Regions from separate parts of the Celerinatantimonas marina genome, predicted to be linked through region 1. Evidence: riboswitches for the same ligand, from Rfam matches in the RefSeq annotation. Region 1 holds a riboswitch; the other holds the start of a gene.
What was found. Region 1 has a riboswitch for cobalamin ahead of ABUE20_RS10255 (TonB-dependent receptor domain-containing protein). Riboswitches for the same ligand answer to the same signal wherever they lie in the genome.
Positions count from the first base shown of each region.

Region 2: linked by a shared signal. The riboswitch ahead of ABUE20_RS04790 (energy-coupling factor ABC transporter permease) and the one ahead of ABUE20_RS10255 (TonB-dependent receptor domain-containing protein) in region 1 are both predicted to bind cobalamin.

Region 1 is NZ_JBFNXK010000008.1:2,505-8,852, reverse strand. Features, by position in the region: gene metL (bifunctional aspartate kinase/homoserine dehydrogenase II) at 1-1,327, shown strand, start outside; gene ABUE20_RS10265 (nucleotide triphosphate diphosphatase NUDT15) at 1,396-1,818, opposite strand; gene trmA (tRNA (uridine(54)-C5)-methyltransferase TrmA) at 1,928-3,034, opposite strand; cobalamin riboswitch at 3,140-3,332, shown strand; gene ABUE20_RS10255 (TonB-dependent receptor domain-containing protein) at 3,358-5,160, shown strand; gene brnQ (branched-chain amino acid transport system II carrier protein) at 5,327-6,348, shown strand, end outside.
Region 2 is NZ_JBFNXK010000003.1:184,818-191,165, forward strand. Features, by position in the region: gene mqo (malate dehydrogenase (quinone)) at 1-25, opposite strand, end outside; gene ABUE20_RS04780 (AbgT family transporter) at 678-2,198, shown strand; gene ABUE20_RS04785 (amidohydrolase) at 2,215-3,534, shown strand; cobalamin riboswitch at 3,823-3,998, shown strand; gene ABUE20_RS04790 (energy-coupling factor ABC transporter permease) at 4,035-4,712, shown strand; gene ABUE20_RS04795 (DMT family transporter) at 4,794-5,672, opposite strand.

The DNA of each region.
Region 1 (6,348 bases):
GCAGGCTCTACAGTCGATTGAACAATGGGCTGCGCCACGGCAATGCCCGGTTCAGGGACAGGGTGGATTTTGTTTGCTGGCGCTGGTCGGACGTGGGGTGAGTGAACATGCGGAACATAGTAGTCAGTTTTACCGATTATTAGCTCGCCAACCTATCAGTTTTATTCAACACGGGCCGGCTCATTTAAGCCTGATTGCCGTATTGCCCCAGATCACTCTAGATCCATTGGTTAAGGAGTTACATCAGGCTCTGTTTGATGCTCCTCGGCAGATTGGGGTGGTGGTTTTTGGCAAAGGTAATATTGGATCGTTATGGTTATCGCTGTTTGCGCGGGAACGCTCTGAACTGGAGCAACGGTTTCATCAGCGGTTGATTTTAGCGGGACTCTTTGGCCGAACCGGCGGCATGCTCAATATGCAAGGGCTTGATCCGGTCAGTATTTTGGATCATTTTACACCGCATCCTTTGATTTGGCAGGAGTTATTGGATCAATTACGGCATCATCCTTTTGATGAGTTAGTGGTAGTGGATATGACAGCCAGTGAAACTGTCAGCCGTTACTATCCGCAGTTGGCTCGACATGGGATCCATGTGATTACTGCCAATAAATATGCTGGTTCCGCTGAGTTGTCTTTTTATCAGCAGACCTGTCAGCTCTTTCATGAATATGGTGGGCACTGGCTCTATAACGCTACCGTTGGGGCGGGGTTACCGGTTCAGTCCAGTATCCAGATGCTCCGCGATTCCGGAGATAAAATTCGCGAAATCAGTGGGATTTTCTCAGGAACGTTAAGCTGGTTGTTTCAGCAGTACGATGGACGAAAACCATTTTCGCAGTTGCTGCATGAAGCCTGGCAACAAGGGTTAACCGAACCGGATCCGCGAGAAGATCTGTCCGGACAGGATGTACAGCGTAAGTTATTGATTCTGGCGCGTGAAGCTGGATTTGCCCTGGAACAGCAGCAGATCGAGCTGCAATCACTGATTCCGGAGTCGCTGGCTGAATTACCGCTGGATGAGTTTTGGCAACGAAGCTCGGAGCTAGATGCCCCGATGCTGCAGCAACTGGAGCAGGCATCTCATAGCCATCAATTTATTCGTTATTTAGCGCGTTTTAATGAACAGGGACAGGCCCAGATTGGGTTGATTGCACTGGATGCAGAACATCCTTTTGTCCATTTACGCCCCTGTGATAATGTGTTCGCGATTACTTCGGATTGGTATCAGAGTAATCCGTTAGTGATTCAGGGGCCGGGAGCGGGTCGAGAAGTGACAGCCGGTGCTATTCAAAGCGATTTGGTACAATTGTGTCAGCGTCTGGTCTAAATGAGTGTTCCTAATACCCGATCACTGAGACTATTGCCAACGTCGACACGCATCACCCCAAAAGCGTATCAGCTACGGGTATAAAATTGTCCGGCTTGCCAGTTGCTGATAGCGTGCTCGGAAGCTTCAAACAGTGGCTTTGGGAGTTGATTGATTTCAAACCAGCGCCACTGTTCACAGCGGTGGGGTTCGCGTAAACAGGGCGTCTGAGCAACTGGATCGCAGGTTAAAATCGCAGAGACAAAATGGATCCCTTCGTGCTGATAGGTCTGCAGGTTATTGGTTAGTCCGATGACCTGCACATGTTCTATGGTTAAACCTGTTTCTTCCTGTACTTCCCGCATTGCTGTTTGTTCAAAGCTCTCGCCGAGTTCGACCTTCCCTCCCGGAAGCGCCCAAAAAGGCGCATGGGTATTGCAGCGTTTACCGAGGAGTAATTTCCCTTCCTGATTGAGAATAATGACTCCGACGCCTACTTGTGGTGTTGGCATGTTGTTTTTATCCTGTTATAAATCACCGCCTTTAGCATATCCCTTTGAGCCTCATTCGGGTGGGTTGCGAAGTGGCGGTGCCTGTATGAAAACGCCCCCACCTTTGTGATTATGACTTGTGTGGCGTGAGCCAGACCCCAACTTCAGCGTGATCAGTATAAGGAAATTGATCAAAGATGGCCCAGCGTGTTATTTGATGCGTTTGACTGAGCTGCTGCAAATTGGCATGTAGTGTCTGAGGGTTACAGGAAATATACAGAATATGGGTATAGTCCTGAACCATATTTAAGGTGTCCTGATCTAATCCCGATCGGGGCGGATCGACAAAAATCGTATCACATTGGTAATCACTGAGGTTGACCTGAGCATTGCTCAGACGTTGAAAAGGGCGGCCATGCATCGCTTCGGTGAATTCTTCCGCTGACATTCGCAAAATTTTCACATTTTCGATCTGGTTGACGGCGATATTATATTGGGCTGAATCGACCGACGGTTTGGCGATTTCGGTAGCTAGAACTTTACGGAAGTTACGCGCTAAGGCCAGTGAAAAATTGCCATTCCCGCAATAAAGTTCGAGTAGATCACCGTGTTGTGCGGCGGTGACCTGAAGTGCCCAAGCCAGCATTTTTTCATTGATACCGGCATTAGGCTGCGTGAAGCTGTTTTCCACCTGTTTATATTGCAGTGTTTGGTTATCGACGTGGAGATGTTCGACGACAAAATCCTGATCAAGTAGAATTTTTTGCTTGCGAGCGCGTCCGATTAGATGAATATCGAAGTTTTCACGGAGTTGGTTGCGAAGCTGAGTCGCTTGTTGTAACCAAGCTTCATCAAGGTGTTTATGATAAAGCAGGCTGATAATTGCTTGGCCACTTTGGGTGGAGAGGTAGTCGATTTGAAATAGCTTATGACGTAAGACTGGGTTGTGTCGCAGTTGTTCCAGTAGTAATGGCATCAAGGTGTTGATCAACAGGCTTGCCGGTGGAAACTGATCCACACGGATTTTATGCTTGGTTTGTGGATCAAACATAATGTGATAGAGATCCTCCCCCTCATGCCAGACCCGGAACTCCGCTCGCATTCGATAATGTTCGGATTGCGATGCAAAGACTTCTGGTGGTTGGGGGGTTAAATCTGCAAATTGCTGACGGATCCGTTCAACCTTCGTACTCAGAAGGGACTGATACTGTTCTGGAGAGTATGCTATTTCGGCCATGATCGTTCTTTTGGTTGATGCGCTTCTGGCGCGTCATTTTAGGTAAGCCTGATTTTAATACAAGGAGTAATTATAAGATGCATTTGAAAGTTATTTAATAAACTGCGTATAATCGCGCCTCCGTGGTGATGGCCGAGGCCATTGAAAAGGGAATCTGGTGTAAATCCAGAGCTGTCGCGCAGCGGTAACGATGAATCAGGAGTGGCAAACCACTGCATCTGGTGAGATGTGGGAAGGTGCTCTTGAGGCCGAAAGGCTATCTCGAAGTCCGAAGACCTGCCCGGAGACAACAACAGCTAACGCGTTATTTAGTGGGATCTATTATGAAAAAGCAATGGAGCTGTGTGCTGTTTAGTCTGGTTGTACTAAATAGTTATGCTCAAGAAGGGAGTAAGTCTACTCCGACAATGTTAGTGACAGCCAGTCGTATGGCTGAATCAACCGAAAAAGTCCTTTCTGCTTATACCGTCGTAACATCGGAAGATATTGAACGGATGCAGGCTTCCAGTATTTTAGATGTGCTTTCGATGCAACCGGGTGTCAATATTCGAACCAGTGGTGGGCGGGGCACAACTTCCTATACTTCCATTCGGGGGGATAGTAGCAGTCATACGTTGGTATTGGTCGATGGCGTTCGGGCGATGAGTGCTACCGCAGGTGGTTCCTCGATTAGCTTTTTACCGGTCAGTATGGTGGAGCGGATTGAAATTATTCGTGGGCCGAGAGCTGTGCAGTATGGTGCAGATGCAATGGCTGGCGTGATCAATATCATCACTAAACCTGAGCCGGGGGAAGAGCAACTGCGGCTGAAAGCGGGAATGGGGAACCGAGGATATGGACAGGGCAGTGTTCGTTATGTCCATCAAATCAATCAGGCGATGCAACTGCAAGCCAGCGTGAACGAAGAGCGTTCAGATGGCTATAACTTTAAACCGACCAGTACCTTAGATCACGATTATGGATATGACACTCAGCAAGCATTGGTGGGCGGATCTTATCAGATTAATCCGAAGCTACAATTGCATGGGAAAGCGATTCTGAACCGAGGGCACTCTGAATATAATATTGCCGGATTTTTAGGGTCACCCGATTCAGTCGCTAAAACGGATTTGTTTCAACAGTTCTATGTGTTGGGCGGCGATTACCAAAATGACACGTATCATAGCGATTTAAATGTCAGTTATGGGATTGATGATAGTCGCGATCATGCGTATCACACTCGTTATGTGACGCAGAGATATGCTTTGAACTGGATTAACCGCTGGCAGTTCAGGCCACACTGGCAGCTCAGTGGTGGAATTGATGGACGTAACGATGATGTGGGACGTTCAAGTCAGAGTTATGATGAAACTCGCCGTTATAATGTTGCGGTATTTAGCCAGCTGGGCTTTGATAATGGCGATTATCTGGCTAATGTCAGTGTCCGTCAGGATCATAATCAGCGCTATGGGAATGATACGACTTTCGGAGCTGCCGCGGGCTGGAATTATCTCCCTCATCAACAAGTTAAACTGAGTTATGCGACGGCATTTAAAGCCCCTAACTTTAATGATCTGTATTATCCGGGTTTTTCGAATCCAAAGTTAGATCCTGAGCACTCCAATACGTTGGAGTTAGGGTTTATCGGAAATAACGCTTGGTTTAATTATGAAGTGAATCTTTATCAAAGTTGGTATCGTGATTTGGTGAGTTCACCGGCACCGACTTATATTCCAAGCAATGTCTCCAAAGCTCGAATATCGGGTAGTGAATTCATTTTGAGTGGAAATACGGGGCCGATCCAGCAAAAGCTCAGCTATGTGTATCAATACGGCGAAGATGAAAATACCCATCGGCAATTACGTTATGTACCTCAGCATAGCGTGAAATGGCAGATGGACTGGGATCTTGCCCATTGGCATCTGCATTCGGGACTCAAATGGATCGCAAAACAGTATGCTGACGTTAGCAATAGTGTGCAGATGCCGAGTTATATGACATTGAATTTGGCTGTGGGGTACCAAATTACTTCGCGCTTTAAAGTTAATGCCAGTGCTCATAACGTATTGGATCGTCATTATGATTCACAGTCTACTTATCGGGCTCCGGGGATCGATACTCGACTCAATGCAACCTACGATTTTTAAAGAATTGAACTGATTGCCACTCTTCATCCCTGGATCCTTGCTTGATCCAGGGGTTGATTCTCTCTTGCTGTTTCGTCATTATTGCGCCCGAATTTAGTCTGAATAATTATTTTTTGTCATTTTTATGCACAAAATAAATAATTTTTAAAGTAAATGAGGGTGAATTGTGAGAAGTATTTTGAGGATATCAGACATTATTGCACTCGGTTTTATGCTTTTCGCATTTTTCCTAGGAGCTGGCAATATTATTTTCCCACCTTTGGCGGGACAACTTGCCGGTTCACATTATGTTTGGGCTATGAGTGGTTTTCTGGTGACTGCCGTAGGGTTGCCATTAGCGGGTATTCTCGCGATTGCCGTGGCGGGCGGTTCCTGGGAAAAGTTGAGTCGAGATCTGCCCATACACATTGCAACCTTATTTGCTGTTCTTATGTATATCATCATCGGTCCCGCCTTTGCCGTGCCCCGCACCGGGCTGGTGGCATTTGAAATGGCTGTGAAACCATTGCTGGGTCAAACGTATCAGAATGGAACGCTGCCACTTGCTGTTTTTTCCATCATATTTTTTGCGGTTGCCGTTTTCTTTGCTTGGTCTCAGGGGAAATTGATCGATCTTATCGGTAAAGTGCTAACGCCGGCGTTATTTATCGGATTAATTATTTTAGCTGTGACCGTATTCTTACACCCCTTAGGGATACCTCGGGTTGCATCAGGTGGATACCAACATCACCCATTATCGGCCGGGTTTTTAGATGGTTACAATACGATGGATACTTTCGGTTCGTTGATTTTTGGAATGTTGCTGATCGATACATTGCGCAGCAAAGGCATTGATGAGCTTAGAAGTTGTGCAAAATATTTAGTATGGGCGGCTGGTATTGCAGCAGTGGGATTGGCATTTGTCTATGTATCCCTTTTTTATTTAGGTGCGACCAGTGCTTCGGTTGCTTTACATGTTGATAATGGAGGCACCATTCTGAGCCTGTATACTCAGCAACTATTTGGGCATTATGGACAATTGGTGTTATCTGGCATTGTATTACTGGCATGTTTGACTACGGCTATCGGCTTAATTTCAGCCTGTTCTGAATATTTTGCTCGATTGATCGGAGGGGGTTACCGGTACTGGATTATTTGTTTAGGATGCCTTTGCGCTTTAGTGACGAACATTGGTTTATCGAAATTAAT
Region 2 (6,348 bases), on a different contig from region 1:
GAGCGCTCGCTGCTTCATTACTCATGGGAGTTCATTCTCTTATATCTTTCGGATGCAACATTCAACACAGCCACTGTCAGGACACACCATTCAATCCACAGCGATCAACTCTAGGCAGCAGCATTACAGATATCTTATTCATATCAGAACCAAAGACGGCTTCAAAAAAGGGCTTGCACAGCACTTCTATAAACTTAGGCTTTTGGTCAATATACCACCAAAAAAGTGGCTCACAACTGTCTGTTCACACGGCATACTTTGATGTGGACAGAACAAAAGTTGTTAAATTAACACCAATTCGAAGGGAAAAGGAACAAAAATAAACAGAACGTGCACACATAAGTTGTATTTTAAAGACTTTTTTATCTAACTGTTTCGTGATTAAAATCACAGATGAGAACGAAGAAGCATCCATTGACATCATCACCGCTAGCTTACTTTGAACTCTTTGGCCTTTTATTGCTGATTTTGTTCAAATGAAACCCATTTTGAACGAAGCACTGTCAGCCAAGCGGAATAAATTTAGCGATATAGATAAAGTAGACGGTATGTGAATAATCGCGTAAATTTAATAAAAAATAATAGCTTACTTATAACATTTAGCAATACCGTTACTCATTAATGAGCCATAAAAGGACGAAGCACCACTTGGATTTACTCATCTAAGAGGATGCCGTATGGAAAATTTAAGCGAACTGCAATCACCGCGGGGATTGCGTATTCTGAACTGGATCGAACGGGTCGGAAATCGCCTCCCCGATCCGATGGTTCTATTTTTATCGTTAGCCATTATTGTCGTCATTTTGTCTGCCGTAGCCGCATCTTCAGGGGCGACCGTCGTGCATCCGGCCACCGGTAAACTCCTACATATTCGCAGCTTACTATCGGATCAAGGCATCGTCTTTATGCTCACCCAGATGCTGAAAAATTTCACGGGTTTTGCTCCGCTCGGTCTCGTATTAGGAATGATGCTCGGCGTGGGCGTCGCCGAACAAGTCGGTTTACTCGAAGCACTGGTCAAACGCACCATTTTAAATGCACCGGCTTGGCTAATTACCACTGCCGTCGCATTCGCCGGGATCATGATGAACATTGCCTCCGATGCCGCGATGATCGTACTGCCCCCACTAGCTGCAATGGTGTTTTTATCGGTAGGTCGCCATCCTGTAGCGGGATTAGTCTGCGGATTCGCCAGTGCTGGTGCAGGCTTTACCGCCAATCTAATTATTGCTGGCACCGATGCACTGCTCTCCGGGATCTCAACCGAAGCGGCCAAGGCCGTCGATCCAAATGCTTTAGTCACACCCGTTGATAACTGGTATTTCAATATTGCCTCCGTGATCATGCTGACCCTACTCAGTGTCTGGATCACCGTCAAAGTAATTGAACCACGTCTGGGTGAATATCATGGGGAACGACAAAGTAATCACGCTCCATTAACAGCCTTGCAAAAACGTGGACTACGCAATGCTGGGATAACGGCTTTTATTTATATTGCGGCATTGATTATCTGGCTGATGTGGCCCAATTCCCCGCTAACCAACGCTCAGGGCGGACTAATCCCCTCTCCCTTTTTGAAAGGAATTGTCCCGATTATCCTGTTCTTCTTTCTGGCCATTGGGATCAGCTACGGCAAAACTATCGGGATCATTCACAATGCCAAAGATGTAGCTCAGCAGATGTCTACCGCCATTCAAGGGATGTCTAACTATGTGGTACTGATTTTCTTTGCTTCGCAGTTTATCGCTTATTTTAACTGGAGCCATTTAGGCACCTGGGTCGCGGTGCACGGCGCGGATTATCTCAAATCCGTCCATATGACGGGGATTGGCATTTTGATTGCTTATTCCATTCTAACGGCACTGCTAAATTTCTTAATCATGAGTGGTTCAGCCAAATGGGCTCTGGAAGCACCCGTATTTATTCCCATGTTTATGCAACTGGGCTATAGTCCTGCATTTATCCAGATCGCTTATCGAGTCGCTGATTCATCAACCAACATCATCACCCCGCTCAATCCCTATTTTGTAGTGATTTTAGCCTTTATGCGTCGCTATGATAGCAAAGCTGGTTTTGGCACTTTAGTTTCCCTGTTGGTCCCCTACAGTATTTGCTTTTTACTGGCATGGATCGGACTTTATTGCGTATTTTATGTGACCGGTTTCCCCATTGGACCGGGTGTGAGTGTTCATCTGTAATTATTGAGGAATCATTATGTCTGCTGTTGTCATTGAACCCCTGATCCAAACCTTATTACCACAGATGATCACCTGGCGACGCGACTTTCACCAACATGCCGAATCCGGTTGGTTGGAATTACGCACCGCCTCACGAGTTGCCCAAGAACTGGAGCAACTCGGCTATCAATTGGCCATTGGTAAGCAAGTGATTAAAGCCGAGGCTCGCATGGGACTCCCAACTCAAATCCAATTCGACGCAGCCCTCGCTCGCGCCAAAACCCAGGGGGCCTGTGAGCGCTTTTTACCACAATTAGCTAATGGCTTTACCGGCATTGTGGCAACACTGGATAGCGGCCGTACAGGCCCGACCATCGGCTATCGCTTTGACATGGATGCGCTTGATCTGAGTGAAGATCAGCATGACGACCATCGACCGACCCAACTGGGGTTTAACTCTGTAAACGATGGCTCCATGCATGCCTGTGGTCACGATGGCCATACAGCAATTGGTCTGGCACTCGCCCATTTGCTCGCCCAAACTCGCACTCACTGGTCCGGACGCGTCAAACTCATCTTTCAGCCCGCTGAAGAAGGCACCCGGGGTGCTCGCTCTATGACCGAAGCGGGCGTGGCAGATGATATCGATTATTTTACGGCGATCCATCTTGGAATGGGGATCCCCAGTAAGGCAATGATCTGCGCCGAAGACAGCTTTTTAGCCACCAGCAAATTGGATGTCACCTTCACCGGGATTGCCGCTCATGCCGGAGCTAATCCCGAAAACGGCCACAATGCACTACTTGCTGCCGCTCAGGCAACGCTGGCGCTGCACGGGATTAGTCGTCATAGTGATGGCTCTTCGCGAATCAATGTCGGGGTATTACAAGCCGGAACCGGCCGCAATGTCATTGCACCCAATGCCTTGCTGAAATTAGAAACTCGTGGGCAAAATAATGCCATCAACGATTATCTTAAGCAGCAAGCCGAGCAGATCATCGCCGGTGTGGCGCAGATGTATGCCGTGGATTATCACATCGAGCAAGTAGGTGCAGCCCAAAGTGCTCAATCAAGTCCACAATGGGTTGCCTTTATTCATCAACAAGCCGCCCAAAGCGGGCGCTTTGAAGCGATTTATGATCATAGTGATAAAGCGGCTGGCTCCGAGGATGCCACTTATTTTATCGAACGCGTTCAGGCCCACGGAGGACAAGCCGCGTACTGCGTATTTGGCAGTCATTTAAGTGCCGGTCACCATCATCCCCATTTTGATTTTGATGAGCAAACACTGGCGGACACGCTACATACCCTAGCGAATTTAACACTGCATTTGGATCAGTTTCCAACTCACGTCTAAATAGCTGTTCATTATTATGTTTCCCCCAAAAAGTAGAGGCCATGTCGATAAATCGCCCCATCGCGTCGGGGATGATGCGGTGGAGCCCCATGGAGGGAGTTGATACGGGTCGACGTTGGCAATGGTCGCTGTAACCTCGGATTAGAAACACTGGTATTTAGAAATAACTAGACAAATCGTTGAAGTCATCGAGCCGAAGACGGGGATCCAGCCTTTGCTTTAAGTGTCTCCTAATTGATACACATCAGCATATATTCGTCATCACTCCATATACTCATTTTTGAGAGACTCTCTCACACGGGATTAGGCCATAGGAAAACTGTATTCCTCAATGATGAGGTCAAGCAGTTACTGCCCCCGCAACGGTAGACGCATAAGGATAATCGATAACAGACCACTGGGAACACCGGGAAGGTCTGTTTGTAGCGTTAAGTCCGGAGACTAACCTAACCCTTCTTTTTACGCTGTTCTACGGGGATGTAGAACCCTAGGAGACCACCATGCATATCGAACCCGGGCTGGTCAGCCCTGAAAAAATTATCCTCAGTTACGCCACGGCTACAGCGGCCATCGGCTATTTAACGCGGCTTTGGTATCAAGAAGCCAGACAACGCGGCTTATTATCACTGAGTGTTCGCTCGCTCATCTGTAGTGCTTTAGTGTTTTGTTTTTTTGAAGTTCTTCCCCATCACCCCATCGGGGTTTCGGAAGTGCACTTGATTTTAGGGTCAACGCTATTTTTAATCTTTGGGCCGGCAGCTGCAGGAGTTGGATTAGCGCTCGGTTTGTTAGTTCAAGGGCTATTTTTGGCGCCCTTTGACCTGCCCCAATATGGGATGAACGTGACTACACTACTCGTCCCTCTGTATGCCATGTATGCACTGGCCCAGCAGGTTATCGATAAAAATACCGCCTATGTAGATTTGAAATACCATCAGGCGTTACGCTTATCTGTCGCTTATCAAGGAGGCATTGTAATTTGGGTGGGATTTTGGGCGCTCTATGGCCAAGGATTCGGCGCTCAGAATATTCACCAGATCCTCACTTTTGGTATCGCTTATATGAGTGTAATCATCGTCGAACCGCTGATTGATATCGCCATTCTAGCCTTGGCCAAAACGGCCTACTTGCTTAAAAATACCTTATTTGTCAGCGGGCGGTTGTATCACGCGGCTTAAAATAACGAAGCACCGCTTGGCGGTGCTTTTCTATCAATATAAAGCATACACATTTTTAACCGCGAACAGGTGCGGCACTGATCAGATTTTCTTCAATAATTTTTCTCTTACCGCTTCAAAATACCCGGGATTTTGCACTAAAAATGTACATGCGATAATGAAAAACATGCCCCCTAACATGGTCATCGTTAATGCAGAACCTAACACGATATAGGCCATGACCGCAGTAAAAACAGGAACACAAGAGAAGTAAATAGATACATGAGTCACCGCACCCAGCCGTAGTGCTCTAATCAGTAAAACCGAGGATACAAACGATATTAATACACCCTGCCATAATACGGATATTATCGAGGCCGCATTAACCTCAAATGAAAAGGGACCCAATATAGATACGGATGGAATTAATAGAAAAAGTGCCGCGAAACATTGAATCGACATATTTTCTATAATATTGATATGGGAACAATATTTTTTTTGCATAATCGATCCCAATGTGATCGCCAGTAATGAGATCACGGCATATCCTATATTTTCTATATTTGACGTCCCGAGCGAAAAGTCTTCTATAGAAAAGAGTATGGTTCCTAATAAACACCCCACAATTCCCACGATTTGAATCTTATATGAGATATCTCTTGAGATAAATAAGGTTATAACCGGTTGCAACCCTAAAATGATCGTCAGCATCGCCGGAGAGATGTTTAAGGCTAACGAATAAGCAAACGTAACTGGATATATAAACTGTATAAATGCACCGACGATAACACACGCTATAATATCGCGTTTACTTAATGTGAACCGGCCTTTATTTTTAATGAAGTGGGTTAGATAAAATAATAGAAAGGCAATCACAATTCTGATGGTGATAAATGTCAATGGGTTGGTGTACTGCAATCCAATAGCGGACGCAATATAACCAGAGGCCCAAAAGAAGACAAAAATCCATCCAATATACATATACACTCCTATATTGCCCCTTCACCATGATCTGAAATTGATTTCATCAATTAATTCAATCATGGCGGAGCAACAGCCTCCGGCCATATTATAAAATAGCTAACATCAAATAAGTTCTTTTCATCTTATTACATATAGATACGATAAATTATACTTTTATGTGAAATAAAATTTTATGCTTTTATATGATATGCTTTAGATATTATTAACTATCACTGCCAATATATTCTTTCGTTTATCATTATTTGGCTCATTACATTATTTCCAAAAGTAACCTTTAATTCTTCGATGCATAAATAATCGCCCAATCTATAAAAAGAGGGTGCACGGCAAAGCCTGATCCAAGTACAAAAATCAACCGATATTTTTATATCGTCCGCAGATGCGCGAATCCATAGGCTTAACGCTCTCACAGCCTCAGATATGACAGGATCCAGTCCAATCACTATTCATCACCCGGTCGTAAATCGCTAAGACAAGCGACCTTGCGCTTCGAGGCACCGCACCATAGCCGTTGCCACACCACTTTATTGATTGCCATATCGAGATACGGAGAAGGGCATTGCTCGCATCCAATTAAAAATGCAAGCTAAAAATATTGGAATCCTCTGATCTGAGACACCCATCATAAAAAAAGAAGTTGTATAATGCATTTGTGTTTTATCAATAGGAGAAC